Regions from separate parts of the Streptomyces sp. NPDC058525 genome, predicted to be linked through region 2. Evidence: predicted binding sites of a transcription regulator. Region 2 holds the regulator's gene; the other holds the start of a gene.

Region 1 (11,682 bases), on a different contig from region 2:
GTGACCAGGCGCTGGGAGTCGTTCAGTTCCCTCGTGGCGGAGACGACGGCGGGTGCGCCGGCCGCGAGGACGGTGAGGCCGGCGACGGCCACGCCCACGACCAGCCTGCGGCGCACGCGGACGCGGCGTCCTGCGGGGGCCGGGCCGTCGGTGGCGGTGCCGTTCTTCCGAGACCGCTTCTTCTGCACCGGTGCTCGCAATCCTGTACGTGTGCTCTGGCTCGTCTACTCGTGTGGCCGAGGTAACGGCCGGTCAACAAGTAAACGCCCCCTGCCCCCTCGTACCGCCTCAGACCTTTGCAGTGCGATGGGAAGAGAGCCGCACATCGCCCACCCGGCCACTCGAACGAGTGAACATCAAGGATGAGTTGGCGACCAACTCGGACATCCGGCGTCAGAGCGCGTCCGTGGACAGGCGGTTGAAAGATCGACGCGGGCTTTGGCAGTATGCCCGCCCACATTCCGGTCGGCCCGGTCCGGGCCGTGCGGCGCCCCGCTCGGCGGCCCGTGCGGAGGCCCGGCCGGCCGCTCCGCGATTGGTACGGACCTACCCGCGCTCCGCGTCCCCCGCCGGGCAGAATGTCCGCATGCGCATCGACCTCGCCTCCGCCCCCGGCAGTCCGGAACGCCCCAATGAGGACTGGGTGTCGGCCGCGATCCCCGCTTCGGGCGGCGGCGTAATGGTCACCCTGGACGGGGTCACCCCGCCGCGCGGCGGGGACGGCTGCGTGCACGGGGTGCCGTGGTTCGCGGCCCGGCTCGGCGGCCGATTGACCGAACTGTCCGGGTCGCGGCGGGACCTGCCGCTGGACCGGATCCTGGCCGAGGCCGTCCGCACCACGGCCGAGGCCCACCGCGACACCTGTGACCTTTCTCACGTCCGGACGCCACAGGCGACGGTGGTCGTCGTGCGCTGGGACGAGTCGTACGTGGAGCACCTGGTGCTCTCGGACTCCGTTCTGCTCCTCCAGGGGCCCGGGGGCGAGGTGACGGCGGTGCTCGACGACCGGCTGGACCGGGTCCCCCGGGAGCTGCTGCGGTCGGTGGAGGCCACGGACGCGCTGCGGAACGCGGAGGGCGGCTTCTTCACAGCGGCCGCGGACCCGGAAGTGGCGGCCCGGGCGGTGACCGGGCGCACCCCGCGCGACCGGGTGCGTGCGGTGGCCGCGCTCACGGACGGGGCGAGCCGGTGGACGGACACGTTCGGGGAGGGCGACTGGGCGCAGTGCCTGGCGGTGCTGCGGAAGGAGGGCGCGGAGGGCCTGATCGGCCGGGTCCGCGCCGTCGAGTCCGACCCGGCGCGCCCGCCGGCCCGGCACAAGCGGCACGACGACGCCTCGGCGGTCTACGCGGAGCTGTAGCGGAGGGCCCGCTTGGGCGCACCGCCTCGGGACGCCTCCGCGGGGTCCGGGGTCCGCGCGGGCGGGGTCCGCGGCCCCGGGTCCTACGGCGTGTCCTCGCCCGCGTTCAGCTGGTTGAGCAGCCGGGCCAGTTCCGCCACTTCGCCGCGGTCCCAGTCGGCGAGTTTGCGCATGTACTGCTCGCGCCGGGCGCCCCGTACCCGCAGGAACCGCTCGCGGCCCTCCTCGGTGAGGCCGACCAGGAAGGCCCGGCCGTCGGCGGGGTCCGGCTCGCGGGCGATCAGGCCCAGCACCTCCAGGGCCCGCAGCTGGCGGCTCATGGTGGCCTTGCCGACGCCGAAGTAGGCGGCGAGCTCGGTGGCCCGCTGCCGGCCGGCGGCCTCCAAGCGTACGAGGAGCCCGTACGCGGCGGGCTCCAGCTCGGGGTGGAGGGCGCGCGCCATCTCGCCGGAGGAGGCGCGGGCGCGCCGGAGGAAGACGGACAGCTCCCGCTCCAGGGCAAGGAACTCCTGGTCTTCGCTCCCGTGCACGTCCTGCTCCTTCGGTGGTGGATCGGACCGCCAGTATTTCGCAGCGGGCGCGCCGACGGCCCGGGGCCCCGCCGCCGCGGGTCCCGGGCCGTCGTACGGGTGTCCGTCAGGCGGCGGTGACCGCCGCCTCCTGCTGCGCCCTGGCCTGCGACAGGGCCAGCTCCAGCACCTGGCGCACGTCGGTCACCGGGTGCACCTCCAGCCCCTCCAGCACCTCGGCCGGGACGTCGTCCAGGTCGGCCTCGTTGCGCTTGGGGATGATGACGGTGGTCAGGCCCGCGCGGTGCGCGGCGAGCAGCTTCTGCTTGACCCCGCCGATCGGCAGGACGCGGCCGGTCAGCGAGACCTCGCCGGTCATGGCCACGTCCGTGCGCACCTGGCGCCCGGAGAGCAGCGAGGCGAGGGCGGTGGTCATGGTGATGCCCGCACTCGGGCCGTCCTTGGGCACGGCGCCCGCCGGGAAGTGGATGTGCACGCCCCGGTCCTTCAGGTCGGCGACGGGGAGCTCCAGTTCGGCGCCGTGCGAGCGCAGGAAGCTGAGCGCGATCTGCGCCGACTCCTTCATGACGTCGCCGAGCTGGCCGGTGAGGGTCAGTCCGGCCGCGCCCGTCTCGGGGTCGGCCAGGGAGGCCTCGACGAACAGGACGTCGCCGCCCGCGCCGGTCACCGCGAGGCCGGTGGCCACGCCGGGGACGGCGGTCCGCCGCTCCGCCGGGTCCTGGGCGGACTCGGGGACGTGGTGCGGCCGTCCGATCAGGCCGCGCAGGTCGTCGGCGCCGATGCTGAAGGGCAGTTCGCGCTCGCCCAGCTCGTGCTGCGAGGCCACCTTGCGCAGCAGTCGCGCGATGGACCGCTCCAGGGTGCGCACGCCCGCCTCGCGGGTGTACTCGCCGGCGAGCTTGCGGAGCGCCTCCTCGCGCAGGACCACCTCGTCGGCGCCCAGGCCCGCGCGCTCCAGCTGGCGCGGCAGCAGGTGGTCGCGGGCGATGACGACCTTCTCGTCCTCGGTGTAGCCGTCGAGGCGGACCAGCTCCATCCGGTCGGCGAGCGCCTCGGGGATGGCTTCCAGGACGTTGGCCGTGGCCAGGAACACCACGTCGCTGAGGTCGAGCTCGACCTCCAGGTAGTGGTCGCGGAAGGTGTGGTTCTGCGCCGGGTCCAGGACTTCCAGCAGGGCCGCGGCCGGGTCGCCGCGGAAGTCGGAGCCGACCTTGTCGATCTCGTCGAGGAGCACGACCGGGTTCATCGACCCGGCCTCCTTGATGGCGCGGACGATGCGGCCGGGCAGGGCGCCGACGTAGGTCCGGCGGTGTCCGCGCACCTCGGCCTCGTCCCGTACGCCGCCGAGGGCGACGCGGACGAACTTGCGGCCCATGGCGTGGGCCACGGACTCGCCGAGCGAGGTCTTGCCGACGCCGGGCGGCCCGACGAGTGCGAGCACGGCCCCGCCGCGGCGGCCTCCGATGACGCCGAGGCCGCGCTCGGTGCGCCGCTTCCTGACCGCGAGGTACTCGGTGATGCGGTCCTTGACGTCGCTGAGCCCTGCGTGTTCGGCGTCGAGGACGGCCCGGGCGCCCTGGATGTCGTATCGGTCCTCGGTGCGCTCGTTCCAGGGGAGCTCGAGGACGGTGTCCAGCCAGGTGCGGATCCAGGAGCCCTCGGGGCTCTGGTCGCTGGCCCGCTCGAGCTTGTCGACCTCCTTGAGGGCGGCCTCGCGGACCTTCTCGGGGAGGTCGGCGGCCTCGACGCGGCTGCGGTAGTCGTCGGACTCCTCGCCGTCCTTCTCCCCGCCCAGCTCGCGCAGTTCCTTGCGGACGGCTTCGAGCTGGCGGCGCAGCAGGAACTCGCGCTGCTGCTTGTCGACGCCGTCCTGCACGTCCTTGGCGATGGACTCGGCGACGTCCTGTTCGGCGAGGTGGTCGCTGAGGGCCTTGACGGCCAGCTTGAGGCGGGCGACGGGGTCGGCGGTCTCCAGCAGCTCGACCTTCTGCTCGACCGTCAGGAACGGCGAGTAGCCGGAGTTGTCGGCGAGGGCCGAGACCCCTTCGATCTGCTGGACCCGGTCGACGACCTGCCAGGCTCCGCGCTTCTTGAGCCAGCTGGTGGCGAGCGCCTTGTACTCCTTGACGAGCTCGGCGACCGCTCCCGGCAGCGGGTCCGGCACGTGCTCGTCGACAGTCTCGCCCTCGACCCAGAGCGCGGCGCCGGGGCCGGTGGTCCCGGCGCCGATGCGGACGCGGCCCCGGCCGCGGATCAGGGCGCCGGGGTCCCCGTCGGAGAGCCGGCCCACCTGCTCGACCGTCCCGAGCACCCCGGTCCCGGCGTACTTCCCGTCGATCCGCGGCACGAGCAGGACCCGGGGCTTGCTGTTGCCCGCCGCCGCCTGGGCCGCCTCCACGGCCCCGCGCACCTCGGCGTCGGACAGGTCCAGCGGAACGACCATTCCGGGCAGCACGACCTCGTCGTCGAGCGGCAGCACGGGCAGAGTGAGCGTTACGGACGTCGAAGCCATGATCAACCCTCCGGCAGTGAAGTTGAGCTATGCCGACTCAATGCATCTGCGCCGCCTGTTGTTCCCCACGCTGCGTTCGCCTGGGGCGAACGCAGCGTGTGCGGCTATCCCCCGGCGGGGCCGGCGGCCACCGGGCGCTCGTCCGAGGGCAGGCCCCACTCGCTCCAGGAGCCGTCGTACACGGCCGTGTGCCGGTAGCCGGCGAGGGTGGCGCCGAGGGCGAGGACGCAGGCGGTGACTCCGGAGCCGCAGCTGAAGTAGAGCCGCTCCCGGTCCCCCGCCAGCGCCGCGAAGGCCTCGCGCAGCTCCGCCGCGGGGCGCATCAGGCCGCCGTCCCGCTGGAGGTCGCCGAAGGGCAGGTTGAGCGCGCCCGGCATGTGGCCGCCGCGCAGGCCCGGGCGGGGTTCGGGGGCGGCGCCGGTGAAGCGCTCGCGGGTGCGGGCGTCGAGGACGGCGGCGGCCGGGTCGGCCAGAGCCGCGGCGACGGCGTCGGCGCCGACCAGCAGCCCGGGGCGCGGCCGGGCGGTGAAGGAGCCGCGCGGGCCGTCGTACGCGGGGCGGGCGGCCTCCAGGGGCAGGCCGGCGGCGGTCCAGGCGGGCAGTCCGCCGTCGAGGACGGCGGCGCGGTCGAAGCCCATGGCGCGCAGCATCCACCAGGCGCGGGCGCTGGAGTAGACGCCGGCGCCGTCGTAGACGACGACGGTGTCGGTGTCGTCGACGCCGAGGTCCCGCATCGCCTCGGCGAAGCGGGCGGCCGTGGGCATGGTGTGCGGGGCTGGGGCGTCGTGGTCGGAGAGGTCCCCGTCGAGGTCGAAGGGGCGGGCTCCGGGGATCCGGTGGGCGGCGCCGCGGTGGGCGCCCACGGAGGCGTCGAGGACGACGAGTCCGGGCGCGGAGAGCCGTCCGGCCAGCCAGTCGGCGCCGACGAGCGGTCCGGACGGTTCGGGGGAGTTGGGGGAGTTGGGGGTGTTGGGGGTCATGCGGCGGCTCCTCGGCAGGGTGGGGCCACGATCCTGCCGCACGCCCCCCTCAGGCCGGGCAGCCGCCCGGGCGGGCGTACAGCGCGACGCGGGCGCCCCGCACCTCGGTGACCGAGCACAGGTCGAACCAGGCGGCCAGGGTCTGCCGCTTCACCGCCTCGCGCGGGTACGGGTCCAGCGGCTGGCCGGCCGGGTCGAGCAGGGCGATCACGCGGGGGGAGGCGATGAGCGCGGCGCGGATCTCGGCCGAGGGCAGTTCGGTGCCCTGGAGGCTGTGCGAGGCCTGCGGGGAGCGGTCCAGGGCGATGTCGCGCAGCCCGTCGAGGACGTCGGGCGAGGACAGCAGCCATTCGCGGCGCCGGGACGGCAGGAAGAGCACGGCGTCGCCCGGCCGGGCCCGTTCGCGGACGGCGGCGGCCACCGCGAGCACGTCGTCCTTGCGGCTCTCGGGGGTGCGCAGCCACACCGACCACCAGCCGGCGGGCACGAGCAGGGCCGCGACCAGCAGCCACGGCCACCAGCCGCGTGCCGTGGCCAGCCGGGCGCCGGCCAGCAGGGCGAGCCCGGCGAGCGCGTAGAGCACGTACCGGTCGACGTACCAGGGGTGGACCAGCGAGAGCGTCATCAGCAGGCCGGGCGGCAGCAGCGCGAGGGGCAGGGCCACGCGGACCAGGCCGGCCTGGTCGCGCCCGCCGGAGCCGCGCGCGAGCAGCAGCGCGGCGCCCGCGAGCACCCCGTACGCGACCCAGTCCTGCCAGGACGGCCGCCCGAGCCAGCCGAGCTGTTGCTCGGCCTGCCGGGCGCTGACCAGGGCGAGGGGCAGCAGCAGGAGCACGACGGCGCCGGCGGCGATGCGCCAGCCGCGCGAGCGCCAGGCGGGGACGGCGTGCGCGAGCAGGGCCAGTACGGCGAACTCGTGCAGCCAGCAGCCGAGCAGCAGGACCGCGGCGTAGGCGGTCCACCGCTCGCGCAGCATCAGGTACGTCGCCCACACCACGGCCGCGGCGACGAGGGCGTACGAGCGGCCCTCCTGCGCGTACATCTGGACGGGCGGCAGCACGGCGTACGCGAGGCCGGCGAGCAGCGCGGCCCGCTCCCCCGCGAGCCGGTGCCCGATCACGGCCACTCCGGCGGCGGCGAGGGCGGTGGCGGCGACGGAGGGCAGCCGCAGGGCCCACAGGCCGCCGTCCCAGGCGAGGAATGCCCCGTGCATGAGCAGGTAGTACAGGCCGTGCACGGCGTCCACCTGGCCGAGCAGGTCCCAGAGCCCGCCGAGCGGCCGGTGGGCGACCTGCCAGGTGACGGACTCGTCGCGCCACATGCTGCCGCCGCGCTCCAGACCCCACAGGCCGAGGAGGGCGGCGAGCAGCGGCGGGAGCACGCGCCAGGGGGCGATGCGGCGGATGGCTGCCTCCGGGTGCTGTCGGATCGGGTGCGGGGACTCCATACTCGGGGTTCGGACGGAGTACCTGCGGAGGTGGGTGTGCGAGCGCTCCGAGTGGTGGCGGTGACGGCGGCGGTGCCGATCGCGGTTCTGGCCGCGGCTCTGGCCGGATGCGGACCGTCCGAATCCGGTGGTGTCGACGGCCGGCCGCCGGCGAGCGGCCCGCAGACCCCGGCGGAGACGGGCCCCGGGGCCACCCCCACGTCGGCGCCGACGTCCGCGCCCGCTCCCACGACGGCTTCCCCGGCCCCGACGGAGACCCTGGTCCGGGCCACCCGCAGCGGCGGCTACGCCGGCCGGACGCACACCCTCATCGTCAAGGGCGACGGCTCGTGGACGCGGCTGGACGCCAAGGCCGAGCCGGAGGGCACCGGGAAGCTGCCGGAAGCCGGACTGGCCGCCCTGCGCACGGCCCTGCGGGAGGCGGACTTCGCGCGGCTGCCGAGGATCGCCACGGGCGACACGACGGTGTACGACGGGTTCACGTACGCGTTCGTGCACGGCGGCTTCGAGGTGGCCGCCGAACAGGAGGCCCTGGCCCCGGCCCTGAAGAAGGTGCTGGACGCCCTGCCCCCGTTCACGGCCGCTGGCTAGGGCCCGGGCGAGGCGGCGGCGGTCACGGCGGGAAAACGGCGAGCCCCACCCGGCCAGGGAACGCGAGCCCCGCCCGGCCAGGGGACGAGCCCACCCGGCCGGGGAAACGGCGAGCCCCGCCCGGCCAGGGCACGAGCCCACCCGGCCGGGGAAACGGCGAGCCCCGCCCACCCTGGGAACGGCGAGCCCCCGCCCCGCCAGGCGACGGCGATCCCCACCCGGCCAGGGAACGCGAGCCCCCGCCCGGCCAGGCGACGGCGATCCCCACCCGGCCGGGGATCGGCGACCCCGTCCGCCTAAGGGGACGGCGAGCCCCGCCCGCCTAGGGAACCGCGAGCCCCGCCGCCCCGGGCTTCGGCAGCCCCGTCCCCGCGACCGAGATCTCCCGCAGCCGCCGGTCCAGGCAGGCGTGCAGCAGGGCCGGCATGTCCACGCTGTCGGGGGCCAGCACCCACTGGATCTGCAGGCCGTCCATGACCGCGAGGGTCTCGCGGCCGACGCCCTCGCAGTCGGTGCCGGGGCGCAGTTCGCCGCGGGCGACCCCGGCCTCCAGCAGGTCGACGGTGTAGCCGAGCACGCGGGCGTAGCGCTCCCGGAAGTAGGCGTGGGCGGGGTGCCCGGGGTTGCCGGACTCGCCGACGAGGGTGTTGAACATCCGGACGAGGCCGGGCCTGCGCGCGTTGTCGGCGGCGAGGGCGACGACGGTGGCGAAGTGCGCGGCCACCGTCGCGGCGGGCCGGCTGAACAGCCGCTCGATGTCGTGCCGCTCGCTCTGCGCCAGCACGGACAGCAGCAGGTCCTCCTTGCTGCGGAAGTGGTGCAGCAGCCCGCCCTGGGTGATCCCGCAGTCGGCCGCGATCCGGGCCAGCGAGGAGGCGTGGAAGCCCCACTGCGCGAAGTGCTCGACCGCGGTGTCGAGGATCTTCTGCCGGCGGGCGTCGCCCACCGCGTAGGTGCCCCGGCCCGCGGCCTTCGGGGCCGCTCGCCCCTTGTCCTGTGCCATGCGGACCACCCTAGGCCGTGCCTTTTGCGGCCACCGGCGCGGAGTGATCCAGGTCACTTCCGAAAACCTAGTGGGTACACGGTTTTCGCGTCTACCTTGGGCCCCCGGTCGTCCCCGCCTCCCAGGAGCCTCCCGATGAACGCGACCCCCGCCTACAAAGACCCCTCGCTCCCCCTCGACCGGCGCGTGGAGGACCTGCTGTCGCGGATGACGCTGGAGGAGAAGGCCGGCCAGCTCTTCCACTCCATGCTGATGATGAACGCGGACGGCACCCCGGTCACCGAGACCGACGGCTCGATGCTCCCCTTCACCACGCCCGAGCTGATCGGCGACCGGCTCCTGACCCACTTCAACCTGCTCGGCACCTACGGGGCCCGCGAGATGGCCGGGTGGCAGAACACCGTCCAGGAGATGGCCGCGGCCACCCGCCTCGGCATCCCGGTCACCCTCTCGACCGACCCGCGCCACGCCTTCACCGACAACGTCGGCGCCTCCTTCAACTCCGGCGCCTTCTCCGCCTGGCCCGAGGCCCTGGGCCTGGCCGCCATCGGCGACCCGGAGCTGGTGTTCCGCTTCGCCGACACCGTCCGCCGCGAGTACCTGGCCGTCGGCTTCCGCGTCGCACTGCACCCGCAGATCGACCTGGCCAGCGAGCCGCGCTGGGCCCGCCAGACCGGCACCTTCGGCTCCGACGCCCGGCTCACCGCCGAGCTCGTACGGGCGTACGTGCGCGGCCTGCAAGGCCCCGAGCTCGGCCCCGAGTCCGTGTCGGCCATGGTCAAGCACTTCCCGGGCGGCGGCCCGCAGAAGGACGGCGAGGACCCGCACTTCGCGCACGGCAAGGAGCAGGTCTACCCGGGCGGGATGCGCGAGCACCACCTGGAGCCCTTCAAGGCTGCGATCGCCGCCGGATGCGCGCAGATGATGCCGTACTACGGCCAGCCGATCGGCACCGACTGGGAGGAGGTCGGCTTCGGCTTCAACAAGGGCGTGGTCACCGGCCTGCTGCGCGAGGAGCTCGGCTTCGACGGCATCGTCTGCACCGACTGGGGCCTGATCACCGATTCTTCGATCTTCGGGGAGAGCCACCCGGCGCGCGCCTGGGGCCTGGAGCACCTGAGCGTGGCGGAGCGCGCGGCGCGCGCGCTGGACGCCGGCTGCGACCAGTTCGGCGGCGAGCAGTGCCCCGAGGTGGTCGTGGAGCTGGTCCGCTCCGGCCGGATCGCGGAGTCCCGCATCGACGCGTCGGTACGGCGGCTGCTGCGCGAGAAGTTCCGGCTGGGCCTGTTCGAGAACCCGTACGTCGACGCGGACGCGGCGGCCGAGACGGTGGGCCGGGCCGATTTCACCGCCCTGGGCGCGGCGGCCCAGCGCCGCTCGCTCACGGTCCTGACGAATCCGGAGCGAATTATTCCGCTCTCCGCGAAGTCGGCCCCCCGGCCGAGGCTCTACGTGCGCAACGTCGACGAGGCCGTGGCCGCCGAGTACGGCGAGGTCGTCGCCGACCCGGCCGGGGCCGACCTGGCCGTGCTGCGCCTGCGCACCCCGTACGAGCCGAGGGAGAACATCTTCGAGTCCTTCTTCCACTCCGGCTCGCTGGCCTTCCCGGAGGCCGAGCTCGCCGGGATCCTGGCCCTGCTCGACCAGGTGCCGACCCTCGTCTGCATCAACCTGGAACGGGCCGCCGTCATCCCGGAGATCGCCGCGCGGGCCGCGTCGCTGATCGCCGACTACGGCGCCTCGGACGCCGCCCTGCTGGACGTGGCCTTCGGCCGGGCGGTCCCCGAAGGACGCCTCCCCTTCGAGCTCCCGCGCTCGATGAAGGCCGTCGAGGCCTCCCGACCCGACGTCCCGAACGACACCGAGGACCCGGTGTTCGCACACGGCCACGGGCTGTCCCTGTAGGCCGGTACATCCCTCCCCCAACCCGGATCATCAGCACATATGCCCTGTCCGAACCCCGCATAGCCGCAGGCCGGTGCCTCCTCTACGCTGCACCCCACCACGCAGATCTTCAGGGGCGGACCGGGACATGGAACAGACGAACACCACCCACAACGGCGCCTCGGCGACCCCCGGCGCACAGCGGCGCGTGCTCGTCGTCGAGGACGACCACACCATCGCCGAGGCCATCGCGGCCCGGCTGCGCGCCGAGGGCTTCCAGGTCCAGACCGCAGCGGACGGCCCTGCCGCCGTCGCCGCGGCCGAGAGCTGGCTGCCCGAGCTGCTGGTCCTGGACGTGATGCTGCCGGGCTTCGACGGACTGGAGGTCTGCCGCCGGGTCCAGGCGCAGCGGCCGGTCCCGGTGCTGATGCTCACCGCCCGCGACGACGAGACCGACCTGCTGGTCGGTCTCGGGGTCGGCGCGGACGACTACATGACCAAGCCGTTCTCCATCCGCGAGCTCGCCGCGCGGGTGCACGTACTGCTGCGGCGTGTGGAACGGGCCACACAGGCCGCGCACACCCCGCGCGGTGCGACCCTGCGGCTGGGCGATCTGGAGATCGACCACGCGCAGCGCCGGGTCCGGGTGCAGACCGAGGACGTGCACCTGACGCCGACCGAGTTCGACCTGCTGGTGTGCCTGGCCGGGACCCCGCGGGCGGTCCTGTCCCGGGAGCAGCTGCTGGCCGAGGTGTGGGACTGGGCCGACGCGTCCGGGACCCGTACGGTCGACAGCCACATCAAGGCCCTGCGGCGGAAGATCGGGGCGGAGCGGATCCGTACCGTCCACGGCGTCGGGTACGCCCTGGAGACACCGGCGCAGGCATGAGCGGCCGGCATCCGGGACCGGGGCTGCGGCCCTTCTCGCCGTTCTCGATCAAGACCAAGCTGGGCACCCTCGTGGTGGTCTCGGTCTTCATCACGACGGGGCTGCTGCTGGTGGCCCTGCGCACGGACACCGAGCTGCGGTTCATCACGGTCTTCTCGGTGATCGCCTCGATGCTGATCACCCAGTTCGTGGCGCACAGCCTGACGGCTCCGCTGGACGACATGACGCGGGTGGCCCGGGCGATATCCCACGGCGACTACACCCGGCGGGTGCGCGGGGCGGGACGCCGCGACGAGCTGGGCGACCTGGCCTCGACGATCAACCTGATGGCGGACGACCTGGAGGCGGTGGACCGGCACCGCAAGGAGCTCGTCGCCAACGTCTCGCACGAGCTGCGCACGCCGATCTCCGCGCTGCGGGCGGTGCTGGAGAACGTGGTGGACGGGGTCTCGGCCGCCGATCCGGAGACCATGCGCACGATGCTCA
Region 2 (11,682 bases):
CGGGCGGCACTTACTAAGCGGTAACTTATGAAGTCAAGGCTTGAGGTTACCCATTCCCGACGCCGCAATGTAGCTGAGCGTGCGGTGATCTGTGTCGCTCAGGGCTGCCTATGTCGGTAGGCCGCCCGTGGAGTCTGCGCCAGGATCGCGAGGTCCATCCCGAGCCAGTGGTTCTCCACATAATGCAGGTCGAGCAGGGGCATCTCCTCCCACGGTAGGTCCGAGCGGGCGCTCACCTGCCACAGGCCGGTCATTCCGGGGCGTACGAGCAGCCGCTCGGGCCGGTCCGTACGGGGCTCCGGGCGCGGCCCGACCAGCGACATCTCGCCCCGGAGCACGTTGACCAGCTGCGGCAGGGCGTCGAGGGCGCACCGCTCGACGGCCTCGCCGGCGCCGCCCGCGCCGTCGGTGCGCAGCCGCCAGGTCAGGAACGGCCGCCCGGCCAGGCCCGCGGCGGGCTCCCGTACGAGGACCCGGCCGCCCTGGGTCACGTACAGCAGCGCGGCGGCCAGGGCGAGCGGGACGGCCGCGACGGCGAGCAGGAGCGCCGCGCCGACCAGGTCCACCACCCTTTTCGCCGGCGGGGCGGTGGGTACCCGAACCCGGGGCCGGGGGGCGGTGAGTGTGAGCGGCATTCCAGCACCGTGCCGGACGCCTCCCGGCGGGGTGGGGTGGCGCGCGGTCGGCGGGGTCGGGGGAACCCGTTCGGGCGCGGCTGGATTCGCGTCGGAGGGGCTGGAGAGCGGCAAGGTTGCGCGTAAGGATGGGCTAAAGGTTGAGTCGAGCCGACTCAGTTCCGTTGACGTCGGCGCGGGTGTGGGGCATCCTTGAGTCTGTTGCACTCAAGTCAGCTGGAGGAATCGAAATGGCACGTGCGGTCGGCATCGACCTGGGCACCACTAACTCCGTCGTCAGCGTTCTGGAAGGCGGCGAGCCCACCGTCATCACCAACGCCGAGGGCGCCAGGACCACGCCGTCCGTCGTCGCCTTCGCCAAGAACGGCGAGGTCCTCGTCGGCGAGGTGGCCAAGCGCCAGGCGGTCACGAACGTGGACCGGACCATCCGCTCCGTCAAGCGCCACATGGGCACTGACTGGAAGATCAACCTGGATGGCAAGGACTTCAACCCGCAGCAGATGAGCGCCTTCATCCTGCAGAAGCTGAAGCGCGACGCCGAGGCGTACCTGGGCGAGAAGGTCACGGACGCGGTCATCACCGTCCCGGCCTACTTCAACGACTCCGAGCGCCAGGCGACGAAGGAGGCCGGCGAGATCGCGGGCCTGAACGTCCTGCGTATCGTCAACGAGCCGACGGCCGCCGCCCTGGCCTACGGCCTCGACAAGGACGACCAGACCATTCTCGTCTTCGACCTCGGTGGCGGCACCTTCGACGTGTCGCTCCTCGAGATCGGCGACGGCGTCGTCGAGGTCAAGGCCACCAACGGTGACAACCACCTCGGTGGTGACGACTGGGACCAGCGCGTCGTCGACTACCTGGTGAAGCAGTTCGCCAACGGTCACGGCGTGGACCTCTCCAAGGACAAGATGGCGCTCCAGCGCCTGCGCGAGGCCGCCGAGAAGGCGAAGATCGAGCTGTCCTCCTCCACGGAGACCTCGATCAACCTGCCCTACATCACGGCCTCCGCCGAGGGCCCGCTGCACCTGGACGAGAAGCTCACGCGCTCGCAGTTCCAGCAGCTCACCGCGGACCTGCTCGACCGCTGCAAGACCCCGTTCCACAACGTCATCAAGGACGCCGGCATCCAGCTGTCCGAGATCGACCACGTGGTCCTGGTCGGCGGCTCCACCCGCATGCCGGCCGTCGCCGAGCTCGTCAAGGAGCTCACCGGCGGTCAGGACGCCAACAAGGGCGTCAACCCGGACGAGGTCGTCGCCATCGGCGCCACCCTCCAGGCCGGTGTGCTCAAGGGTGAGGTCAAGGACGTCCTGCTCCTCGACGTGACCCCGCTGTCCCTCGGCATCGAGACCAAGGGCGGCATCATGACCAAGCTCATCGAGCGCAACACCACGATCCCGACCAAGCGGTCCGAGATCTTCACGACGGCCGAGGACAACCAGCCGTCCGTGCAGATCCAGGTCTACCAGGGCGAGCGCGAGATCGCGGCGTACAACAAGAAGCTCGGCATGTTCGAGCTGACCGGCCTGCCGCCGGCCCCGCGTGGCGTCCCGCAGATCGAGGTCTCCTTCGACATCGACGCGAACGGCATCATGCACGTCACGGCCAAGGACCTTGGCACGGGCAAGGAGCAGAAGATGACCGTCACCGGCGGCTCCTCGCTCGGCAAGGACGAGGTCGACCGCATGCGCCAGGAGGCGGAGCAGTACGCGGAGGAGGACCTGCGCCGCAAGGAGGCCGCCGAGTCCCGCAACCAGGGCGAGCAGCTCGTCTACCAGACGGAGAAGTTCGTCAAGGACAACGAGGACAAGGTCCCGGCCGAGGTCAAGACCGAGGTCGAGGCCGCCGTCACCGAGCTGAAGGACAAGCTCAAGGGTGACGACACCGCCGAGATCCGCACCGCGACCGAGAAGCTCGCCGCGGTCAGCCAGAAGCTCGGCCAGGCCATCTACGCCGACGCCCAGGCCGCTCAGGGTGCCGCCGGTGCCGCTCCCGGTGACGCCGGTCAGGCCAAGGCCGACGACGACGTCGTCGACGCCGAGATCGTCGACGACGAGAAGCCGAAGGGTGGCGCTGCCTGATGTCGGAGGAGACCCCGGGTTTCGACGAGAAGCCCGAAGTCCCCGCCGACGGCACGCCCGACGAGCCGAAGGCCGCCGACTCCGCGAAGGAGGAGGCGGCCCCGGCCGGGGACGCGGCGCAGGACGTGGCGCTGCTCGCGCAGCTGGACCAGGCCCGTACGGCGCTCGGTGAGCGCACCGCGGACCTCCAGCGGCTCCAGGCGGAGTACCAGAACTACCGCCGCCGGGTGGAGCGGGACCGGATCGCCGTCAAGGAGATCGCGGTCGCGTCCCTCCTGACGGAACTGCTCCCGACCCTGGACGACATCGGCCGGGCGCGGGAGCATGGCGAGCTGGTCGGCGGCTTCAAGTCGGTGGCCGAATCGCTGGAGACCGCCGCGGCGAAGATGGGGCTGCAGCAGTTCGGCAAGGAGGGCGAGCCCTTCGACCCGACGATCCACGAGGCCCTGATGCACTCGTACGCGCCGGACGTCACCGAGACGACCTGCGTGGCGATCCTGCAGCCGGGGTACCGGATCGGCGAGCGTACGATCCGCCCCGCGCGGGTCGCGGTGGCCGAGCCCCAGCCGGGCGCGGCCCCCAAGTCGGAGTCCGCGGAGGGCGAAGCGCCGTCGGACAAGGACGCGGATGCCCCCGACAAGGGCTGAAGCTGAACCAGTAGCGGTACGAGAGGAGGGACACCGGGGATGAGCACGAAGGACTTCGTCGAGAAGGACTACTACAAGGTCCTCGGTGTCCCGAAGGACGCGACCGAGGCCGAGATCAAGAAGGCGTACCGGAAGCTCGCGCGCGAGTTCCACCCGGACGCCAACAAGGGCGACGCCTCGGCCGAGGAGCGCTTCAAGGAGATCTCCGAGGCGAACGACATCCTCGGCGACGCGAAGAAGCGCAAGGAGTACGACGAGGCGCGCGCCCTGTTCGGCAACGGCGGCTTCCGCCCGGGACCGGGCGGGGCCGGCGGCTCGTTCAACTTCGACCTCGGCGACCTCTTCGGCGGTCAGCAGCAGGGTGGCCAGGCCGGCGGCTTCGGCGGCGGCCTGGGCGATGTGTTCGGCGGCCTGTTCAACCGCGGCGCCGGCCCGGGTGCGGGCACCCGCACCCAGCCGCGCCGCGGCCAGGACATCGAGTCGGAGGTCACCCTCTCCTTCACGGAGGCGGTGGACGGGGCCACGGTCCCGCTCCGGATGTCCTCGCAGGCCCCCTGCAAGGCCTGTTCCGGAACCGGCGACAAGAACGGCACCCCCCGGGTGTGCCCGACCTGCGTCGGCACCGGCCAGGTCTCGCGGGGCAGCGGCGGCGGCTTCTCGCTGACCGACCCCTGTGCGGACTGCAAGGGCCGCGGCCTGATCGCGGAGACCCCCTGCGACGTCTGCAAGGGCAGCGGGCGCGCCCGCAGTTCGCGCACCATGCAGGTCCGGATCCCGGCGGGCGTCTCCAACGGCCAGCGGATCCGGCTGCGCGGCAAGGGCGCTCCGGGCGAGCGCGGCGGTCCCGGCGGTGACCTGTACGTCGTCGTGCACGTGGACTCCCACCCGGTGTTCGGCCGCAAGGACGACAACCTGACGGTGACCGTCCCGGTGACCTTCGCCGAGGCGGCCCTGGGCGCCGACATCAAGGTCCCGACCCTGAACGGCCCCTCGGTGACGCTGAAGCTGCCGCCGGGCACCCCCAACGGCCGCACCATGCGGGCCCGCGGCAAGGGAGCGGTCCGCAAGGACGGCACCCGCGGCGACCTGCTGGTGACGGTGGAGGTCGCGGTCCCGACCGAGCTGTCGGACAAGGCCCGCGAGGCGCTGGAGATGTACCGCGATGCGACGGAGTCGCAGGACCCGCGTACCGCGCTGTTCGAGTCCGCGAAGGGAGCATGACCATGGACGGCCGCCGACGACAGTCCTCCCGCCTGGGCGGGGGCTACCAGCTCACCGATGAGACCCCGGTCTACGTGATCTCGGTGGCCGCCCAGCTCTCGGGCCTGCATCCGCAGACCCTCCGTCAGTACGACCGCCTGGGCCTGGTCTCCCCGGACCGGACGGCCGGCCGCGGCCGGCGCTACTCGGCCCGCGACATCGAACTGCTCCGCACGGTGCAGGCGCTGTCGCAGGACGAGGGCATCAACCTGGCGGGCATCAAGCGGATCATCGAGCTGGAGAACCAGGTCGCCGCGCTCCAGCAGCGCGTGGCCGAGCTCTCCGCGGCGGTGGACGGCGCGGCCGCCACGCTCCGGGCCCGCGAGGCCCAGGTGCACGCCTCGTACCGGCGCGACCTGGTTCCGTACCAGCCCCCGCAGCCGGGCAACGCCCTGGTCGTGTGGCGCCCCAAGCGCCCGATGGACTGACGGCGGACCGGCGGTTTTCAGCCAGCGCAGGCATGGGGAAGGCCCCCGCCCGGGAACGGGTGGGGGCCTTCCGTTTGTGTGGGCCGGCAGTGGGTAGTCAGAGCTGCCGGTGTTCCGGGGTGTCGAGGATCCCGGACTGGGCGATGAGGAAGCCGAGTTGGGCGCGGCTGCCGCTGCCCAGGTAGGCGGCCAGCTTGGCGATGTGCGCCCGGCAGGTGCGTACGTTCATCCCCAGGCGGCGTGCGATGGCCTCGTCCACGTGCCCCTCGACGAGCAGCTGGGCGATGGTGCGCTGCACGCCCGAGATGCCGTCCGGGGCGTGCGTGTACGTCACTTCCTCGCTCAACGGCACGGCGCGGCGCCACAGTTGCTCGAAGACCTTGATGAGATAGTCGACCAGTCCCGGGTGCCGCAGCTCCAGTGCCACCGTCCGGTCGTCGCTCGCGGGGATGAAGGCCACCGTGCGGTCGAAGATCATGAGACGCTCTATGAGCTCCTCAAGTGTGCGGATCTCCACCTTCCCCGTGGAGATCCGGTCCACGTAGGCGAGCGTGCCCTGGCTGTGGCGTACCGTGTGCTGGTAGAGCGTGCGGATGCTCACCCCCCGGTTGAGCAGCGGCGCAGCGCGCTCCAGTGCCTCGGTGAGGATGAAGCTGGGCCGGGCTCCGCCCGGTTGTACGGTCAAGGCCTCGGTGTGGCACTCGGCGGTGGCCAGGTCGAGGGCCGCGTTGATCTGCTCGAAGCCCTCCAGCACGGTGATGGCGTGGGTGGTCGCGGGGCTCTGGGCGCTGATGGTCAGGAACGGCTCGAATGCGTCGGCGAGATCTACGGCGCTGCGTCTGCGGTCGCGGATCTCGCGCTCGAGCGGATGGAGCCGCTGGGTGAGGGCGACGGACGGGGGAACCGCGCGCAGCTGGTTCGCGTCATCGGGGTCGGGCCTCAGCAGAGCGAATTCGAGCAGGCAGGGGGCGTTCTCCACCTCGCCGCGGGAGACGCGGCCGGTGCTCAGCGCGGCTGCGTAGAGGCGCGCTCCCTCGGGGCACATGGCTGTGACCGGGTGGGGATGTGTCGGGTTTGTGTCGCTCTTGGGCAAATCTCCACCCCCCAGGGTCCTGAACATGTAAGAACATGATGCATCGTCCCTGTGGCACTGACGTGCCTGAATAAGCCATCGTCAGTCACGCGGGGGAGAGGATTCCATCAAGTGAGGACGAAGCCGACCATGTATAAGAGAATGCTTCGCTCGGTGCTTGCCGTTGTTTTCTCCGTCGTTGCGGTCCATGGGGCAGTCGTCGCCTTCAACGGCGACGCGGGAAGCGTTCAGGCCGACACCGGTACCAGTACCAGCACGCCCGTCGAATCGGTAGGCAAGACCGATCTGGGCTGGAACACGGCTCCCGCTGATCTCGGCTGGAACACCACGCCGGCGAAGGTCTCCTGATGACCCCCGACGACCGCGGCTTCCGCCGCGAAATGGCCTCTGCCTACCGCTCCGGCTGGCAGTTCATCGACCTCGCCACGGCCATCCCCCACCCTGGCGACTCGTTGATGGTCACCCTGTTCGGACAGCCGATCGTCATCGTGCGCGAGGAGGACGAGGACGTACGTGCGTACCGCTGCCTGCGTCGCCCCCGCGGCGCGCCGCAGCCCGTCCGCTGCGAGGTGCGCTACGGAATGGTCTTCGTCAACCTCGACCAGCGCGATCACCAGCTCTTCGAACCTGATATCACCACCGCCACCCCCCGCAGTGCCTGAAGCGATTCCCCCGTCGTTGCAGATCGCTCAGGTGCTACCCCCACACAACGGCGCCATCGTGGACCTGACCACGATGGCGCCGTTGTGATGTCCGCGTCCACTCGTCGGCCGGACAAGATTTGGTTGCGGATCGCGCCCCTGGCCGGCCGCCGTCGGGCCCGGCGGGCGCCGGCCCCGGCCGCCGTCAGGCGCGGCCCATCGCCCGGTCCAGGGTGATCTCCATGACCACCCGGTCGGGATTGGGCGAGGGCGTCCGCCCGTAGCGCTCCGCGTAGCGCGCCACCGCGTCGGCGACCGACGCCTCGTCCGTGCGGATCACCGCGCGCCCCTCGAGGGTGGCCCAGCGGCGTCCTTCCATCTGGCAGACCGCGACCCGGGCCGTGCCCGGCTCCGCCGCCAGGATGTTGCGGACCTTCCTGCTGTGCCTGTTGCTGATCACCCGGGCCAGCCCTGCCTCCGGGTCGTACGTCACGCCCACCGGCACCACGTGGGGCGTCCCGTCGGGCCGCGGGGTGGTCAGCGTGCAGACGTGCCGCTCCTGCCAGAAGGCGAGGTACTCGGGCGTCGGGTTGAGTACGTCATGGGACATGGCCCGAAGGGTACGGGGCGGGCCGGGGCGGGCCCGTCCGGGGGACAGCCGCCTGCCTTGAGCCGCCTGCCTTGAGTGGAATAGACTCAACTTTGCGTAGGTTGTTTATGTCATGGTTCTGTCCCCCGAGAGAGGAGCAAGTCACCCGTGGATGCCGAGCTGACCAACAAGAGCCGGGACGCGCTGAACGCGGCCACCAGCCGGGCCGTCAAGGACGGCCACGCCGATCTGACGCCCGCGCACCTGCTGCTGGCGCTCCTCGCCGGCGAGGACAACGAGAACGTCACCGACCTCCTCGCGGCCTCCGACGCCGACCAGGTCGCCGTACGGGACGGCGCGGAGCGGCTGCTCGCCGCCCTGCCCAGCGTCACCGGGTCCACGGTCGCGCCCCCGCAGCCCACCCGCGAGCTGCTCGCCGTACTCGCCGAGGCCGACGCCCAGGCGGGCAAGCTCGGCGACGACTACCTCTCCACCGAACACCTCCTCATCGCGCTCGCCGCCAAGGGCGGCGCGGCGGGTGAGGTCCTTTCCGCCCAGGGCGCCAGTGCGAAGAAGCTGCTGGACGCCTTCCAGAACGCACGAGGAGGGCGGCGGGTGACCACCCCCGACCCCGAGGGTCAGTACAAGGCGCTGGAGAAGTTCGGCACCGATTTCACGGCCGCCGCCCGCGAGGGCAAGCTCGACCCGGTGATCGGCCGGGACCACGAGATCCGCCGCGTCGTACAGGTGCTGTCGCGGCGCACGAAGAACAATCCGGTGCTGATCGGCGAGCCCGGCGTCGGCAAGACGGCCGTGGTGGAGGGGCTGGCGCAGCGCATCGTGAAGGGCGACGTGCCGGAGTCGCTGAAGAACAAGCGGCTGGTCTCCCTGGACCTGGGCGCGATGGTCGCCGGCGCGAAGTACCGCGGTGAGTTCGAGGAGCGGCTGAAGACGGTCCTGGCGGAGATCAAGTCCAGCGACGGCCAGATCATCACCTTCATCGACGAGCTCCACACGGTCGTCGGCGCGGGCGCCGGCGGGGACTCGGCGATGGACGCGGGCAACATGCTCAAGCCCATGCTGGCCCGCGGCGAGCTGCGGATGGTCGGCGCGACGACGCTGGACGAGTACCGCGAGCGCATCGAGAAGGACCCGGCGCTGGAGAGGCGCTTCCAGCAGGTGCTGGTCGCCGAGCCGTCCGTCGAGGACACGATCGCGATCCTGCGCGGGCTCAAGGGCCGCTACGAGGCGCACCACAAGGTGCAGATCAACGACAGCGCGCTGGTCGCCGCGGCCACCCTCTCCGACCGGTACATCACCTCCCGCTTCCTGCCGGACAAGGCCATCGACCTGGTCGACGAGGCGGCCTCCCGGCTGCGCATGGAGATCGACTCCTCGCCGCTGGAGATCGACGAGCTCCAGCGGGCGGTGGACCGGCTGCGCATGGAGGAGCTGGCGCTCAAGAACGAGTCCGACCCGGCCTCGCTCGAGCGCCTCGACAAGATCCGCAAGGACCTCGCCGACCGCGAGGAGGAGCTGCGCGGGCTGACGGCGCGCTGGGAGAAGGAGAAGCAGTCCCTCAACCGCGTCGGTGAGCTCAAGGAGCGCCTGGACGACCTGCGCGGACAGGCCGAGCGCGCCCAGCGCGACGGGGACTTCGACACCGCCTCCAAGCTGCTCTACGGGGAGATCCCGACGGTGGAGCGGGAACTGGCGGAGGCCACCGAGGCCGAGGCCGAGGCGTCGAAGGACACCATGGTCAAGGACGAGGTCGGCCCCGACGACATCGCGGACGTGGTGGGCGCCTGGACCGGCATCCCGGCCGGCCGGCTCCTGGAGGGCGAGACGCAGAAGCTGCTGCGCATGGAGGACGAGCTGGGCCGGCGCCTGATCGGCCAGGGCGAGGCCGTACGGGCCGTCTCGGACGCCGTGCGCCGCACCCGGGCCGGGATCGCCGACCCGGACCGGCCGACGGGCTCGTTCCTCTTCCTGGGCCCCACGGGCGTGGGCAAGACCGAGCTGGCCAAGGCGCTGGCCGACTTCCTCTTCGACGACGAGCGGGCGATGATCCGCATCGACATGTCGGAGTACGGCGAGAAGCACTCCGTGGCCCGCCTGGTCGGTGCCCCGCCCGGGTACGTGGGCTACGAGGAGGGCGGCCAGCTCACCGAGGCCGTCCGCCGCCGCCCGTACTCCGTGGTGCTGCTGGACGAGGTGGAGAAGGCCCACCCGGAGGTCTTCGACATCCTGCTCCAGGTCCTGGACGACGGCCGTCTCACCGACGGCCAGGGCCGCACGGTGGACTTCCGCAACACCATCCTGGTGCTGACCTCGAACCTGGGCAGCCAGTTCCTCATGGACCCGGCGACCCCGGCGGAGCAGAAGAAGCAGCAGGTCCTGGACGTGGTCCGGGCGAGCTTCAAGCCCGAGTTCCTCAACCGCCTCGACGACCTGGTGGTCTTCTCGGCGCTGACCGGCGACGAGCTGGCCCACATCGCCGAGCTTCAGATCGGCCGCCTCGCCAAGCGGCTGGCCGACCGCCGCCTGACCCTGGAGGTCACCCCGGACGCCCTGGCCTGGCTGGCCGACAAGGGCAACGACCCGGCGTACGGTGCGCGGCCGCTGCGCCGGCTGATCCAGACGGCGATCGGCGACCGCCTCGCGAAGGAGATCCTCTCCGGCGAGGTCAGGGACGGCGACACCGTGCGGGTCGACGTCGCCGGCGAAGACCTGCTGGTCGGAAAGGCCCTCTGACCTCCGCCGCCGCACCCCCGTGTCCGCCCGGAGCGGATCGAACGCCGTCGGGCTGGACACGGGGTGGGCGGCATGGGGGAGGATGCAGGTATCCGCACGAAGGGAAGTACACGGTGAGCATCGACCCGGCCTCGATTCCGAACTTCGGAGGGCAGCAGCCCGATCCGCAGGCCACAGGACCGGCGGGCCCCGTCGTCCCCGACCAGGATCTGGTCAAGCAGCTGCTGGAGCAGATGGAGCTCAAGTACGTCGTCGACGACGAGGGTGACCTCGCGGCGCCGTGGGAGGATTTCCGCACGTACTTCATGTTCCGCGGCGAAGACGAGCAGCAGGTCTTCTCCGTGCGGACCTTCTACGACCGTCCGCACAAGATCGACGAGAAGCCCCAGCTTCTCGAGTCGATCGACGACTGGAACCGCCGCACCCTGTGGCCGAAGGTCTACAGCCACACCCACGACGACGGCTCGGTCCGCCTGATCGGTGAGGCGCAGATGCTGATCGGCACCGGCGTGAGCCTGGAGCACTTCGTGTCCTCCACGGTCAGCTGGGTCCGCGCCTCCATCGAGTTCGACAAGTGGCTCGTCGAGCAGCTCGGCCTGGAGAAGGAGATCGACTCCACCGGCGGCGACGACGAGGGCGACAACAACAACTAGGACCCGCTCCTAGAGCGGTACGCGGGCCACGAGCAGCAGGTAGAGCCCGTAGCCGTAGCTGAGCCCGGCCAGCCCCGCGGTCACCATGACCGCGGTGCGCGGCCGGGCTCTCGCCATGACGGCCGCCACCGGCAGCAGCAGCGGGAAGGCCGGGAGCAGGAACCGCGGCTTCGACTCGAAGAACCCGGCCCCGCCGTACGCGATCAGCAGCAGTATCGCCGTGTAGGCGAGCAGCGGCAGCGGGGTGCGGTCCAGCACCAGCAGCATCGCCAGCAGCCCGGCGGCGGCCAGCAGGACCACCGTCACGGTGGTGGCCAGCGGCACGTGCCCGCCGGTCAGCACCCGCTCGGCGGAGCGCAGCGCCCCGGCCCCGAAGTCGAAGCGCGAGCCCCAGTGCCGCTGCACCGCGAAGTACCCGCCGAGGGGATCGCGCACCCGCACCCCGACGGCCACGACGTACGCCGCCCAGCCCGCGGGGGCCAGCAGCCCGGCCACCCACACCTCGGGCGCCCGGGACCGGCGGCTGAGGATCGCGCACAGGGCCGTCACCGAGACGGCCGCGGCGACCGCGAGCCCGGTCGGCCGGGTCAGCCCCGCGAGCACGGCCAGGCCGGCCGCCCACAGCCAGCGCTCGCGCAGCAGGGCGTAGAGGGCCCAGGCGGCGAGCGCGGCCAGCAGGGCCTCGGTGTAGGCCAGGCTCAGCACGACGGCGTGCGGCAGCGCCGCCCACAGCCCGACGAGCAGCAGTCCGGCGCGGGGCCCGATCACCCGCTCGCCGATCCGGTACACGCCGACGGCGGCGACCGCGGCGCAGATCCACGCGACGAGGATCCCGGCCGGGACCAGCCCGCCGGGCAGTACCGAGCCGACCAGCCTGATCAGGGTCGGGTAGAGCGGGAAG

Evidence for each region. Region 2 encodes HspR, which represses chaperone genes until heat shock. Its sites were predicted from a motif close to TTGAGNNNNNNNNNCTCAA; they were not measured.
Region 1: lon (endopeptidase La) is a predicted target of HspR. The motif match lies at 4,425-4,443, and genes of this name have one in related genera.

Annotation. Positions count from the first base shown of each region.
Region 1 covers NZ_JBHXNP010000024.1:7,646-19,327, reverse strand. The annotation lists gene ACFWP3_RS14380 (nitrate- and nitrite sensing domain-containing protein) at 1-188, opposite strand, end outside; gene ACFWP3_RS14375 (hypothetical protein) at 587-1,360, shown strand; gene ACFWP3_RS14370 (MarR family winged helix-turn-helix transcriptional regulator) at 1,444-1,890, opposite strand; gene lon (endopeptidase La) at 1,997-4,402, opposite strand; gene ACFWP3_RS14360 (sulfurtransferase) at 4,507-5,382, opposite strand; gene ACFWP3_RS14355 (hypothetical protein) at 5,432-6,829, opposite strand; gene ACFWP3_RS14350 (hypothetical protein) at 6,866-7,420, shown strand; gene ACFWP3_RS14345 (TetR/AcrR family transcriptional regulator) at 7,743-8,423, opposite strand; gene ACFWP3_RS14340 (glycoside hydrolase family 3 protein) at 8,559-10,328, shown strand; gene ACFWP3_RS14335 (response regulator transcription factor) at 10,456-11,196, shown strand; gene ACFWP3_RS14330 (ATP-binding protein) at 11,193-11,682, shown strand, end outside.
Region 2 covers NZ_JBHXNP010000001.1:198,619-210,300, forward strand. The annotation lists gene ACFWP3_RS00960 (sugar transferase) at 99-635, opposite strand; gene dnaK (molecular chaperone DnaK) at 866-2,716, shown strand; gene grpE (nucleotide exchange factor GrpE) at 2,716-3,363, shown strand; gene dnaJ (molecular chaperone DnaJ) at 3,403-4,584, shown strand; gene ACFWP3_RS00980 (heat shock protein transcriptional repressor HspR) at 4,587-5,051, shown strand; gene ACFWP3_RS00985 (helix-turn-helix transcriptional regulator) at 5,149-6,171, opposite strand; gene ACFWP3_RS00990 (hypothetical protein) at 6,256-6,492, shown strand; gene ACFWP3_RS00995 (hypothetical protein) at 6,492-6,806, shown strand; gene ACFWP3_RS01000 (pyridoxamine 5'-phosphate oxidase family protein) at 6,991-7,395, opposite strand; gene clpB (ATP-dependent chaperone ClpB) at 7,543-10,128, shown strand; gene ACFWP3_RS01010 (YbjN domain-containing protein) at 10,242-10,781, shown strand; gene ACFWP3_RS01015 (glycosyltransferase family 39 protein) at 10,791-11,682, opposite strand, start outside.